One region of the Streptomyces sp. NPDC052682 genome, then DNA from elsewhere that is predicted to be linked to it. Evidence: riboswitches for the same ligand, from Rfam matches in the RefSeq annotation. Region 1 holds a riboswitch; the other holds the start of a gene.
What was found. Region 1 has a riboswitch for glycine ahead of gcvT (glycine cleavage system aminomethyltransferase GcvT). Riboswitches for the same ligand answer to the same signal wherever they lie in the genome.

Region 1 (7,100 bases):
TCGATACCGCGGAGCATCGGCACTCCCTGAACGGCCGTGGGGGGACGGGAGTGGGATGATGCCCGGCTCAGGCCGGGCCACGCGCGGGCTCGTTCAGCATTCGATGATGTTCACGGCCAGCCCGCCCCGGGCCGTCTCCTTGTACTTCACCGACATGTCCGCGCCGGTGTCCTTCATCGTCTTGATGACCTTGTCGAGGGACACCTTGTGGGAGCCGTCGCCGCGCATCGCCATGCGGGCGGCCGTGACGGCCTTGACCGCGGCCATGCCGTTGCGTTCGATGCACGGGATCTGGACGAGACCGCCGACCGGGTCACAGGTCAGGCCGAGGTTGTGTTCCATGCCGATCTCGGCGGCGTTCTCGACCTGTTCGGGCGTGCCGCCCAGCACCTCGGCGAGGGCGCCCGCCGCCATGGAGCAGGCGGAGCCGACCTCGCCCTGGCAGCCGACCTCGGCGCCGGAGATGGAGGCGTTCTCCTTGAAGAGCATGCCGATGGCCCCGGCGGCCAGCAGGAACCGCACGACACCCTCCTCGTCGGCGCCGGGCACGAAGTTCATGTAGTAGTGCAGCACCGCCGGGATGATGCCGGCCGCGCCGTTCGTCGGGGCGGTGACGACCCGGCCGCCGGCCGCGTTCTCCTCGTTCACGGCCATCGCGTAGAGGGTGATCCACTCCATGGCGAGGGCCTTCGGGTCGCCTTCCGAGCGCAGTTTGCGCGCGGTGTTCGCGGCGCGGCGGCGCACCTTCAGACCGCCCGGCAGGATGCCCTCGCGGGACATGCCGCGGGCCACGCAGGACTGCATCACGCCCCAGATCTCCAGCAGGCCCGCGCGGATCTCCTCCTCCGTGCGCCAGGCCCGCTCGTTCTCAAGCATCAGCGCGGAGATGGACAGGCCCGTCTCCTTCGTCAGGCGCAGCAGCTCGTCGCCCGTGCGGAAGGGGTACTTCAGGACCGTGTCGTCCAGCTTGATGCGGTCCGCGCCGACCGCGTCCTCGTCGACGACGAACCCGCCGCCCACCGAGTAGTACGTCTTCGTCAGGAGTTCGGCGCCCTGGGCGTCGTACGCCCACAGGGTCATGCCGTTGGCGTGGTAGGGCAGGGCCTTGCGGCGGTGCAGGACCAGGTCCTGGTCGAAGTCGAAGGCGATCTCGCGCTCGCCGAGGAGCCGGAGCCGGCCGCCGGCCTTGATGGCCTCGACCCGGTCGTCCGCCGTCTCCACGTCGACCGTGCGCGGTGAGTCGCCCTCCAGGCCGAGCAGGACCGCCTTGGGGGTGCCGTGCCCGTGGCCGGTCGCGCCGAGCGAGCCGTACAGCTCGGACCGTACGGAGGCGACCCGGTCCAGCAGTCCCTCGTTGCGCAGGCGCCGGGCGAACATGCGGGCCGCCCGCATCGGGCCCACCGTGTGGGAGCTGGACGGGCCGATGCCGATCGAGAACAGGTCGAAGACCGAGATGGCCACGGGGGGACTCCTCAATGCGGGGTGGTGCGAGGGTGGTGCGGTGCTGCCGGGGGCGGGGCACCGAGGTCGTCGGTGCCCCGCCGCCCGGTCACTTCTTCAGGTCGGGGTAGAGCGGGTGCTTGTCCGCGAGCGCCTTGACCCGGGCCCTGAGCGCCTGGGCGTCGGCCTCCGCGAAGGGGGAGGGAGCCTTCAGCGCCTCGGCGATGACGTCCGCGACCTCGGCGAAGTCCTCGGCGGTGAAGCCGCGGGTCGCCAGGGCGGGCGTGCCGATCCTGAGGCCAGAGGTCACCATCGGCGGACGCGGGTCGTTCGGGATCGCGTTGCGGTTGACGGTGATGCCGATCTCGTGGAGCCGGTCCTCGGCCTGCTGCCCGTCCAGTTCCGAGTCGCGCAGGTCCACCAGGACCAGGTGCACGTCGGTGCCGCCGGACAGCACCGAGACGCCGTGCTCGGCGACGTCGTCCTTGACCAGGCGTTCGGCGAGGATGCGCGCGCCCTCCAGGGTACGGCGCTGCCGCTCCTTGAAGTCCTCGCTCGCCGCCACCTTGAAGGCGACCGCCTTGGCCGCGATCACATGCTCCAGCGGGCCGCCCTGCTGACCGGGGAAGACGGCGGAGTTGATCTTCTTGGCGAGTTCGGCGGTGGACAGGATCACACCGCCGCGCGGGCCGCCCAGCGTCTTGTGGGTGGTGGTGGTGACCACGTGCGCGTGCGGGACGGGGTTGGGGTGCAGTCCGGCCGCCACCAGACCCGCGAAGTGCGCCATGTCGACCATCAGGTACGCGCCGACCTCGTCGGCGATCCGGCGGAACGCGGCGAAGTCCAGCTGCCGCGGGTAGGCGGACCAGCCGGCCACGATCAGCTTGGGCCTGGCCTCCTTGGCGAGGCGCTCGACCTCGGCCATGTCGACCCGGCCGTCGTCACCGACGTGGTAGGCGACGACGTCGTACAGCTTGCCGGAGAAGTTGATCTTCATACCGTGGGTCAGGTGCCCGCCGTGCGCGAGGTTCAGACCCATGATCGTGTCGCCCGGCTTGAGCAGCGCGAACATCGCGGCCGCGTTGGCCTGGGCGCCCGAGTGCGGCTGCACGTTGGCGTGCTCGGCGCCGAACAGCTCCTTGACCCGGTCGATCGCGATCTGCTCGACCACGTCGACGTGCTCGCAGCCGCCGTAGTAGCGGCGGCCCGGGTAGCCCTCGGCGTACTTGTTGGTCAGGACCGAGCCCTGCGCCTCCATCACCGCCACCGGCGCGAAGTTCTCCGAGGCGATCATCTCCAGGGTGGACTGCTGGCGGTGCAGCTCGGCGTCGACCGCGGCGGCCACGGCCGGGTCGAGCTCGTGCAGCGGCGTGTGCAGAACGGACGTCATGGACGGGCTCCTCAGCCGGCGATGTGGGCGTCGTACTCGTCGGCGGAGAGCAGGTCGGCCGGCTCGTCCGTGACGCGCACCTTGAACAGCCAGCCGCCCTCGAAGGGGGCCGAGTTCACCAGCGACGGGTCGTTCACCACGTCCTCGTTGACCTCGGTGACCTCACCGGAGACCGGGGAGTACAGGTCGGACACCGACTTGGTCGACTCCAGCTCGCCGCAGGTCTCGCCCGCGGTCACGGTGGCGCCGACCTCCGGGAGCTGGACGAAGACCACATCGCCGAGCGCGTTGGCCGCGTGCTCCGTGATGCCGACCGTCGCGACGCCGTCCTCGGCGGCCGACAGCCACTCGTGCTCCTTGCTGTAACGCAGCTGCTGGGGGTTGCTCATGGCCTGAATTCTCCTGTACGCGGGGGTGTGCTGGTGACGGGGGACTGCGGAAACCGCTGGTGAGCAGCGTGCGGGTGGGCGCGGTCGCACGCCGGACCGCGCGTCAAGTGTCTACTTCTGGCGCGTGTAGAACGGCAGCGCCACGACCCTGTACGGCTCGTGGGTGCCCCGGATGTCCACGGCGACGCCCGGTGTGCCCGGGGCGGCGTGCGCCGCGTCGACGTACGCCATCGCGATCGGCTTGCCGAGGGTGGGGGAGGGGGCGCCGGAGGTGACCTCGCCGATCACCTCGCCGCCGGCGACCACGGCGTACCCGGCGCGCGGCACACGGCGGCCCTGGGCGACCAGGCCGACCAGGACCCGCGGGGGGTTCTCCTGGGCGCGGGCGGCGGCCTGCTCCAGGGCCGCGCGGCCCACGAAGTCGCCCTCCTTGTCGAACTTCACCACCCGGCCGAGCCCGGCGTCGAAGGGGGTGAGCTCGGTGGTCAGCTCGTGCCCGTACAGCGGCATGCCCGCCTCCAGGCGCAGGGTGTCCCGGCAGGACAGCCCGCACGGCACCAGGCCCACGCCCTCGCCGGCCTTCGTCAGCGCCTGCCACAGCTCCACGGCGTGCGCCGGCTCGACGAACAGCTCGAAGCCGTCCTCGCCGGTGTAACCGGTACGGGCGATCAGCGCGGGCACGCCGGCGACGGTCCCGGGCAGCCCGGCGTAGTACTTCAGCCCGTCGAGGTCGGCGTCGGTGAGGGTCTTGAGGATCCCGGGGGACTGCGGACCCTGGACCGCGATGAGGGCGTAGTTGTCCCGGTCGTCGCGCACCTCGGCGTCGAAGCCGGCGGAGCGGTCCACGAGCGCGTCCAGGACGGCCTGGGCGTTGGAGGCGTTGGCCACCACCATGTACTCGGTCTGAGCCAGACGGTAGACGATCAGGTCGTCCAGGATGCCGCCGTCCTCGCGGCAGATCATGGTGTAGCGGGCGCGGCCGGGCTTGACGGCGCCGATGTTGCCGACCAGGGCGTAATCCAGCAGCGCGGCGGCCTGCGGGCCGGTGACGGTGATCTCGCCCATGTGGGAGAGGTCGAACAGCCCCGCCCGGGTGCGCACCGCGAGGTGCTCCTCGCGCTCCGAGCCGTACCGCAGGGGCATGTCCCAGCCGGCGAAGTCGGTCATCGTCGCGCCGAGCGAGCGATGCACGGCATCGAGCGCGGTGTGGCGGAGTTCAGTACTGCTCATCGGTCGGTCGTCTCCCAGGGCGTGAACGCAAAGGACGGGCGAGGAAAGGTCCTCCGCAGAGGAACGTCCTCCCCATCTGTCATCGGAACCTGAGAGGTTCGCCACGACCGCCACAGGGACGATCGGGGCTTGCACCTTGGGTGGGACCGCCGTGCGGGCGGCCCGCTTTTCAGATGTGCCTCGCCCGCGCGGTAACGGGGCCTGAGAGATTCAAGGGAGGGACTTGCTCCTTCGGCGCCCCAGCTGACGTGCTGGGAACTCTCCCGCGCGGATTCAAACGGCCGGTATGCAGTTGGCGGGCTCATCATTGCACGCATCTCTCCGGCGCGGCAGGGGGACCTTCCACAGGGAGCGCACAGGGTGCGCAGCCGGTCACAGCGGGCTGTAGCGCGCCTGTTGCCAAAACGCACACAAACGCGGAACGTCCCGCATTACCTTCTCTTTACACTCGGCGGGGATGGGACTCCGTACCTGGCCCCAGGGGAGGACGATCACGGTGAACAGGACCACGGCGTACGCCACGACCACGGGTGTCGCGCTGCCCGAGCAGCCCGCTGCGACCCCCCGGGAGGCGTGCGCCCCACTGGGGGCAGCCGTCGTCCGGGACCTGCGCGCGCGGCACGGCCACAGCCCGCACGCCCTGCTCTTCGGGCCCCGGGACCTCGTGGCGATCACGGGACTGCCCGGCAGCGGCAAGTCCACCCTCATGCGACGCGCCGTCAAGGGCCCGCGCGTCGACTCCCAGGACACCCGGGACCGCTGGGACGCCCGGATGCCCCGCTTCCTGCCCTACGCCGTCTACCGCCCGCTCGTCCGCCTCGCCCACTACGCCGGACTGCGCCGCGCCCTGCGCTCCGGCGAGGGCGTCGTGGTGCACGACTGCGGTACGCAGGCGTGGGTGCGGCGCTGGCTGGCCCGGGAGGCCCGCCGCCGGGGCGGCACCCTGCACCTGCTCCTGCTCGACGTCACCCCCGAGCAGGCCCTGGCCGGCCAGCGCGCCCGCGGCCGCGGCGTCTCCCGCTACGCCTTCCGCCGCCACCGCGACGTCACCACCCGCCTGCTGCGGGCGGTGGAGCACGGCGACCTGCCGGCGGGCTGCGCCTCGGCGATCCTGCTGGACCGCGACGCGGCGAACGCCCTGCGGCGCATCGGCTTCACGGGCTGAGCGGCGGGGCGGACTTCCCGGGGCCGCCCGGTCGGCGGGTGCGGGCCCGCCGCTCAGGCCTCCTCACCCCCGCCCGGCCGGCCCGATCCCCCGGGCCGGGCGCCCAAAGGCGCGTACCGTTAGCCTTTCAGCGCAGCAGTGGTTCACGGCAGGCGGTAGGCAGATGGACTTCCCGGCGGGCTTCTCCGCGGACTTCCCGGCGCAGGCGCACCCCCACCCGCACGGCGGGTGGCCCGGCAACGAGCTGGAGGAGGTGCTCTCGGCGTCCCTCGGGGCAGGACCGTCCGCCGCGGGCCGGATCATCGAGGTCCTGGGCCGCAGCTTCGTCTGGATCCCGCTGCCGAGCGGCGGCGGCCCGCACAGCGGTCCGCTGGACCTGCCGGGCATGGAGATCGGCGGCCAGGCGTACGTGCCGGTGTTCAGCTCCGAGGAGCAGTTCCGTCAGGTCGTCGGCTCGCACATGTCGTACACCATCGCCCCGGCCGTGGAGTTCGCCCGCGGTCTGCCCCCGCAGGCCGGGATCGCCGTCAACCCGGGCGGTGTGGTCGGTGTTCCGCTGCCGCCGCCCGCCGTGGCCGAGCTGTGCCGCGCCGGACGCACCCCGCTGGACGGCCCCGCGAGCGGCGGCCGGGTCCGGCTGTTCGAACCCGACTGGCAGGAGGACCCGGTGGACTTCCTGTCCGCCGCCTCCGCCGAGTTCGACACCATCGGCGTGGTCCGCACCGCGCGCCGCTGCCTCGCCGCCATCGAGACGGCCGACCCGGTGATGTTCGTCGGCGTCGAACTGTCCCAGTGGGAGGGCGACCTGCGGGCCCTGCCCCTGGAGGCCCTCGGCCGCGCCCTCGGCAAGGTGCCGGTGCAGTGGCCCGTCAACCTGGTCCTGATGGACGTCGCCCAGGACCCGGTGAGCGACTGGCTGCGCGACCGCGTGCGGCCCTTCTACACGCGCGACCTGCTGGAGCCCTGAGCAACAGCGTCCTCGCAGAGCGACCCACCACCCACCAGGCACCACCCGCACCGGCACCCGCGGCACCGCACCAGGGCCGGGGCCGCCGGCCGGGCTTAAGCTAGTCGCACCACGCGGGCAAGGGTGCGGTAACAGAGGGGCGGTACAACGTGAGCGCGAGCGGCACTGCCGCGGCCGGCCAGGTCGAGCACATGCTGCGCCAGGTCACGCCGGGGCGTTATGACGCCTACGAGGCGCTCCTGCGCGCGCTCGCCACCCCCGCCACCGGCCAGGTCTGGATGCTGCTGTGGCACGGCCAGGCCGGCTCCCCGGACGCCCAGTACGGGAACATGGAGGTCGACGGCCACGGCTACGCCCCGTGCGTGACCTCCGCCCAGGAGCTCAGCGCCAGCGGCTGGAACCGGTCGTACGAGGTGGTCGACGGTCTGGAGGTGGCCCGGGCCCTGTACCCCGACCACTACGGCCTCTGGCTGAACCCGCACGCCCCCGGCGGCGGTGTCGGCATTCCCTGGCTGGACC
Region 2 (7,100 bases), on a different contig from region 1:
CCCATGGCGCAGGCCCGGCGGCTCGCTCCGAACGCCGCGTACCTGGTGCCCAGGTTCGCGTTCTACCGGTCGATCAGCGAGCAGGTGATGGAGCTGCTGCGCGCCTTGTCGCCCCTGGTGGAGCCGCTCAGCCTGGACGAGGCGTTCGTGGATCTGGAGGCCGGCGCGGCGGCCTGGGACGAGCGGTCGGCACGGCTGGCCGGGGCGAAGCTGCGCGCGGACATCCGGGCCGTCACCGGGCTCACGGGGTCGGTGGGCCTGGCCGCCTCCAAGATGCTCGCGAAGATTGCCTCCGAGCAGGCCAAGCCGGACGGACTGGTGCTGATCGAGCCGGGGACCGAGCGGGCACTGCTCGAGCCGATGCCGGTGCGGACGCTGCCGGGCGTCGGCCCGGCCACCGGTGACCATCTGCGGCGCGCCGGGATCCACACCGTCGGTGAACTCGCCGAGGCGGGCGAGGACGAGCTCGTGCGCCTGCTGGGCAAGGCGCACGGGCACGCGCTGTACGCCATGGCGCTGGCACGGGACGACCGGCCCGTGGTGGCCGAGCGGGAGGCGAAGTCGGTGTCGGTGGAGGACACCTACGACGTGGACATCCATGACCGGGTGCGCGTCGGGCTGGAGGTGCAGCGGCTCGCCGACCGGTGTGTGCGGCGGCTGCGCGGGGCCGGGCTGTCGGGGCGGACGATCGTACTGAAGGTGCGGCGGTACGACTTCTCCACGCTGACCCGGTCGGAGACGCTGCGGGGGCCCACGGACGATCCGGCGGTGATCCGGGAGGCGGCGGCCCGGCTGCTGGGCTCCGTCGACACGACAGGCGGCGTGCGGCTGCTCGGCGTCGGGGTCAGCGGGCTCGCCGACTACACGCAGGAGGACCTCTTCGCGCAGGCGGCGGGGGAGCGTCCTCAGGCCCCGGTGGAGGAGCCGGAAGCCGTGCCCGCCCACGAGCAGCAGGCGCCTGTGGAGCGGCGCTGGCCGGCCGGGCACGACGTACGGCACGCCGTGTACGGGCACGGGTGGGTGCAGGGCAGTGGTCTCGGGCGGGTCACCGTGCGGTTCGAGACGCCCGACTCGGAGCCGGGGCGGGTGCGGACCTTCCGTGTGGACGACCCTCAGCTGGAGCCGGCGGATCCGTTGCCGCTGGTGGCGCGAAGACCCGGGCAGGGTTCTCAGGCCGGTGTCTCGTCCGTGTCGGCCAGTGTGCCGAAGCGGTGGTCGGCCGGCGGGGGAGGGGCTGCCACGTCGAGGCCGTAGTGGTGGTACAGCTGGAGTTCCTGCTCGGGGGAGAGGTGGCGGCCGACGCCGAAGTCGGGGGCCTCCTTGATCAGGGCGCGGTCGAAGGGGACGTGGAGGGCGCCGTCGATCAGCTCGCTCGGCTCCAGGGGGACGAAGGCGTCCCTGCTGAACAGGCCGGTGCGTATGGCCGCCCACTCGGGGACGCCGGTGGCGTCGTCGAGGTAGACCTCGTCGATCGTGCCGATCCTGGTGCCGTTGCGGTCGAACGCCTTGCGGCCGATCAGGTTGCGTGGGTCGATGTCGGTACGCACGGGCCCTCCACATGGTCGCAAACATCCGTAAGCACTACACAACGGCACAATCGAGGACCCGGCCACTCGAAGGTCCCGGCGTTGACCCCGCTGGTAGGCTGGCAGACGGCTGCTGACCCCGTGCGGGAGAGTCCTCCAGACACCATCGGAGGCGCCGAAGGAGCAAATCCTCCCCGGAATCTCTCAGGCCCACGTACCGCACGGACGAGGTCACTCTGGAAAGCAGAGCGGGTGTCGACGGCTTCCGCTCTCACCGACGGTGAAAGCCGGAGGCCTTCGGGCGATCCGGTGAAGCTCTCAGGTCGAGATGACAGAGGGGGAGGCCGTCGGGGCACCCGTGCCGTGGTGCCCCTCGAAGGTCGCGTCAGACCAGGAGGCCTCCGCAATGACCGCCCATCGCACCCCGCTCTCCGAGCTCGAGCAGGGAATCCCCTTCGAACAGCGCCACATCGGGCCCGACCAGGAGGCGCGGGCCAAGATGCTCGCGCAGGTCGGCTACGGCTCGCTCGACGAGCTCACCGCCGCCGCGGTCCCGGACGTGATCAAGAACGCGGACCGGCTGGACCTGCCGGGCGCGCGCAGCGAGGCCGAGGTGCTCGCCGAGCTGCGGTCGCTGGCCGACCGCAACCAGGTCCTCACCTCGATGATCGGCCTCGGGTACTACGGGACCTTCACCCCGCCCGTGATCCTGCGCAACGTCATGGAGAATCCCGCCTGGTACACCGCCTACACGCCGTACCAGCCGGAGATCTCGCAGGGGCGGCTCGAGGCGCTGCTGAACTTCCAGACCATGGTCGCCGACCTGACCGGGCTGCCGACCTCCGGTGCCTCGCTGCTCGACGAGGGCACCGCGGCCGCCGAGGCCATGGCGCTGTCGCGGCGCATGGGCCGGAACAAGAAGGGGCTGTTCCTGGTCGACGCGGACGCGCTCCCGCAGACCATCGCCGTGATCCAGACCCGTGCCGAACCGACCGGGGTCGAGGTCGTCGTCGCCGACCTCGGCGACGGCATCCCGGCCGAGGTCGCCGAGCGGGAGATCAACGGCGTGCTGATCCAGTACCCCGGTGCCTCCGGTGCCGTACGGGACATCAAGCCGGTGATCGACCAGGCGCACGAGCTGGGCGCGCTCGTCACCGTCGCCGCCGACCTGCTCGCGCTGACGCTGCTGAAGTCGCCGGGTGAGCTGGGGGCCGACATCGCGGTCGGGACGACGCAGCGGTTCGGTGTGCCGATGGGGTTCGGCGGGCCGCACGCCGGCTACATGGCGGTGCACGAGAAGTTCGCGCGCAGCCTGCCGGGGCGGCTGGTGGGCGTGTCGGTGGACGCCGACGGGCACAAGGCCTACCGGCTCGCGCTGCAGACGCGTGAGCAGCACATCCGCCGTGAGAAGGCGACCAGCAACATCTGCACCGCGCAGGTGCTGCTCGCCGTCATGGCGGGGATGTACGCCGTCTACCACGGGCCGGAGGGCCTGAAGGGCATCGCGCGCCGGACCCACCGGTACGCCACCGTCCTCGCCGCCGGGCTGGCGGCGGGCGGTGTGGAGGTCGTGCACCGGGCCTTCTTCGACACCCTCACCGTGCGCGTGGCGGGACGGGCCGGCGAGGTCGTCGCCGCGGCGCGGGAGAACGGGGTCAACCTGCGGCTCGTCGACGCCGACCACGTCTCGATCGCCTGCGACGAGACCACCGGCCGGGCCCAGCTGCGGGCCGTGTGGAACGCGTTCGGGGTCGAGGGCGACATCGACCAGCTGGACGCGGCGGCGCAGGACACGCTGCCGGGGGCTCTGCTGCGCAGTGACGCGATCCTGACGCACCCCGTCTTCCACCAGCACCGCTCCGAGACCGCGATGCTGCGCTACCTGCGCCGGCTGGCCGACCGCGACTACGCGCTGGACCGGGGCATGATCCCGCTGGGCTCGTGCACCATGAAGCTCAACGCGACGACCGAGATGGAGCCGGTCACCTGGCCCGAGTTCGGGCAGCTGCACCCGTTTGCGCCCGGCGAGCAGGCGCAGGGGTACCTCACGCTCATCCGCGAGCTGGAGGAACGTCTCGCCGAGGTCACCGGGTACGACAAGGTGTCCCTCCAGCCCAACGCCGGGTCGCAGGGCGAGCTGGCCGGGCTGCTCGCCGTACGCGGGTACCACCGGGCCAACGGGGACGAGCAGCGCACCGTGTGCCTGATCCCGTCCTCCGCGCACGGCACGAACGCCGCCAGCGCCGCGATGGCGGGCATGAGGGTCGTCGTCGTGAAGACCGCCGAGGACGGCGAGATCGACGTGGACGACCTGCGGGCGAAGATCGAGCAGTACGGCGACGAGCTCGCGGTACTGATGATCACCTACCCGTCCACCCACGGTGTGTTCGAGGAGCACGTCTCCGAGATCTGCGCGCAGGTGCACGAGGCCGGCGGACAGGTCTACGTCGACGGGGCGAACCTCAACGCCCTGGTGGGGCTCGCCAAGCCGGGGCACTTCGGCGGTGACGTCTCCCACCTGAACCTGCACAAGACCTTCTGCATCCCGCACGGCGGCGGCGGCCCGGGCGTCGGGCCGGTGGCGGTGCGCGAGCACCTCGCGCCGTACCTGCCGAACCACCCGCTGCAGCCCGAGGCCGGGCCTGAGACGGGCGTGGGGCCGATCTCGGCCGCGCCGTGGGGGTCGGCGGGCATCCTGCCCATCTCGTGGGCGTACGTCCGTCTGATGGGCGGCGAGGGGCTCCGGCGGGCCACGCAGGTGGCGGTGCTGAGCGCCAACTACATCGCCAAGCGGCTGGAGCCGCACTACCCGGTCCTCTACACCGGTCCCGGCGGGCTGGTGGCACACGAGTGCATCATCGACCTGCGCCCGATCACCAAGGCGACCGGTGTGACCGTGGACGACGTCGCCAAGCGGCTGATCGACTACGGGTTCCACGCGCCGACGATGTCGTTCCCGGTGGCGGGGACGCTGATGATCGAGCCGACCGAGTCGGAGGACCTGACCGAGCTGGACCGGTTCTGCGAGGCGATGATCGCCATCCGCGCGGAGATCGAGAAGGTCGGCTCCGGCCAGTGGCCCGCGGACGACAACCCGCTGCGCAACGCCCCGCACACGGCTCGGGTGCTCGGCGGGGAGTGGCAGCACCCGTACAGCCGCGAGGAGGCCGTCTTCCCGGGCGGGGTGTCGGCCGCCGACAAGTACTGGCCGCCGGTGCGCCGGATCGACCAGGCCTTCGGTGACCGGAACCTGGTGTGCTCCTGCCCGCCGCTGGACGCGTACGAGGACTGAGCGGCCGGGCCCGCCGGGGCTCCGCCGCGGCGGAGCCCCTCACGCCGGGTAGGCGTGGGTCTGGGCCGCCTTGACCGTGGCCCAGACGGTCGCACCCGGGTGCAGGCCGAGTTCGGCGGCGGCGACCGTGGTCAGGTCGGCGGTCAGCGGGAGTTCGCCGGCGAGGTCGGCGCGGATCTGGTCGCCGTGTGTCTGAAGGCCCGCGACCTCGCAGCGCCACAGGTTGCGGGCGCTGGAGCCGGTGGGCCGGTCGCGGTACAGGGTCACGGCGCTGGGCGGGAACGCCACGAAGGCCGGGCCCGTGAGGTCTTCGGTGGTCGTGATGGCGGGACCGGTGGCGAGCCGGACCGTGTGGCCGTCGGCCGTGCCGCGGTAGAGGTTCAGGCCGACCAGTTGGGCGATGTAGTCGGTGCGCGGGTGGCGGGCGATGTCGGAGGGGGTGCCCTCCTGCACGACCTGGCCGTGCTCGATGACGACCAGGCGGTCGGCCAGCACCATGGCGTCCAGCGGGTCGTGCGTGACCAGGACGGCGACCGCCTCGAAGCCGGCCAGGTGACGGCGGAGCTGGGCCCGTACGTCCAGACGGGTACGGGCGTCCAGGGCGGCCAGCGGCTCGTCGAGGAGCAGCAGGCGGGGGCCGATGGCCAGGGCGCGGGCCAGGGCGACACGCTGCGCCTGGCCGCCGGAGAGGTGGCGGGGCTTGGCGGCGGTGTGGTCGGCGAGGCCCATGCGGGCGAGCCATTCGGCGGCCCGGGCGCGGGCCTCGGCCTTGGTGGCGCCCCGGCACCTGGGGCCGAAGGCGACGTTGTCGAGGGCGGTCAGGTGGGGGAAGAGCAGGTAGTCCTGGAAGACGACGCCGACCGGGCGGGACTCGGGCGGGGTGCGGTCGAGGTTCCTGCCGTCCAGGCGCAGGTGGCCCGCGGTGAGGGGGGTCAGGCCCGCGAGGGCGCGCAGGGCGGTGGTCTTGCCGGCGCCGTTGGGGCCGAGCAGGGCCAGCACGTCGCCGGGGGCCGCGGTGAGGGTGATGTCCAGGTGGAAGGTTCCTCGGTCGACCACCAGGTGGGCGTCGAGGCCCTCGTGCTCGGGTGGGGTGCCGGGGGTGGTCATCAGGGGAGCGTGTCCTCGTGAGGGGATGGGGGGCGGCTTCATGAGGGCGTCAGCCAGCGGTCGCGCAGGCCTGCCAGGACCACGATCGACACGGTGAGCAGGACCAGGCTGAGGGCGATCGCCGCCGCCGGGTCGTTCTGCAGGGCCAGGTAGACCGCCAGCGGCATGGTCTGCGTACGGCCCGGGAAGTTGCCCGCGAAGGTGATCGTCGCGCCGAACTCGCCGAGGGCCCGGGCCCAGGCCAGGACCGCGCCGGCCGCGACGCCCGGGGCGATCAGGGGCAGCGTGACCCGGCGGAAGGCGGTGAGGCGGGAGGCGCCCAGGGTCGTGGCGGCCTCCTCGTAGCGGGGGTCGGCGGCCCGCAGGGTGCCCTCCACGCTGATCACGAGGAACGGCATCGCCACGAACGTCTCGGCGAGGACGACGCCCCACGTGGTGAACGGCAGCGTGATGCCGAACCAGGCGTCCAGCCACCGCCCGACGACGCCGTTGCGGCCGAGGGCGAGCAGCAGGGCCACGCCGCCCACCACCGGGGGCAGCACCAGGGGCAGGGTCACCAGGGCGCGGACGAGGCCGCGGCCGGGGAAGTCCGTGCGGGCCAGCAGCCAGGCCAGGGGAACCCCGATGACCAGGCTCAGCGCCGTCGCCGCCGTGGCGCACACGAGCGACAGGCGCAGCGCCTGCCACACCTCGGTGCTGGACAGCTGCTGGGGCAGGCTGCTCCAGGGCGTCCGCACGAGCAGGGCGATCAGGGGCAGGAGCAGGAACGCCAGGCCGACCAGGGCGGGCAGCAGCAGGACGACCGGGACGGGGCGGCGGGTCGCCCTGCCAGGGCGGGTGGGCCGCGGGCCGTCCGTCCTGGTCCCGGTACCGGCGGGGCGCGTCACGGCTTGAGGAACCCCGCCTCGGCGAGCACCTTCTGACCCTGCGCGGAGCGCACCAGGGCGATGAACGCCTTCGCCGCCGTGGGGTTGGACGCGTTCCTCAGGAGGGCGATCGGGTAGTCGTTGACGGCCTTGGCCGACTCGGGGAACTCGACGCCCTCCACCTTGGCACCCGCCGCCTTCACGTCGGTCCTGTACACGACGGCGGCGTCGGCCTCCTTCAGCTCGACCTTCGTCAGGGCTCCCTTGACGTCCTGCTCGTAGGAGACGGGAGTGAGGGTGAGGCCGCCG

Region 2: it holds a riboswitch for glycine, as region 1 does, so the genes downstream of both, gcvP (aminomethyl-transferring glycine dehydrogenase) here and gcvT (glycine cleavage system aminomethyltransferase GcvT) in region 1, are expected to answer to the same signal.

What each region holds. Positions count from the first base shown of each region.
Region 1 covers NZ_JBFATS010000011.1:26,843-33,942, forward strand. Annotated here, with positions in the region: gene AB0K80_RS18680 (glycoside hydrolase family 25 protein) at 1-17, opposite strand, end outside; gene AB0K80_RS18685 (L-serine ammonia-lyase) at 94-1,461, opposite strand; gene glyA (serine hydroxymethyltransferase) at 1,550-2,830, opposite strand; gene gcvH (glycine cleavage system protein GcvH) at 2,842-3,219, opposite strand; gene gcvT (glycine cleavage system aminomethyltransferase GcvT) at 3,331-4,449, opposite strand; glycine riboswitch at 4,629-4,725, opposite strand; gene AB0K80_RS18705 (AAA family ATPase) at 4,946-5,614, shown strand; gene AB0K80_RS18710 (enhanced serine sensitivity protein SseB) at 5,778-6,581, shown strand; gene AB0K80_RS18715 (enhanced serine sensitivity protein SseB C-terminal domain-containing protein) at 6,731-7,100, shown strand, end outside.
Region 2 covers NZ_JBFATS010000020.1:9,272-16,371, forward strand. Annotated here, with positions in the region: gene AB0K80_RS27655 (DNA polymerase IV) at 1-1,254, shown strand, start outside; gene AB0K80_RS27660 (PRC-barrel domain-containing protein) at 1,170-1,547, opposite strand; glycine riboswitch at 1,661-1,756, shown strand; gene gcvP (aminomethyl-transferring glycine dehydrogenase) at 1,933-4,818, shown strand; gene AB0K80_RS27670 (ABC transporter ATP-binding protein) at 4,858-5,925, opposite strand; gene AB0K80_RS27675 (ABC transporter permease) at 5,964-6,812, opposite strand; gene modA (molybdate ABC transporter substrate-binding protein) at 6,809-7,100, opposite strand, start outside.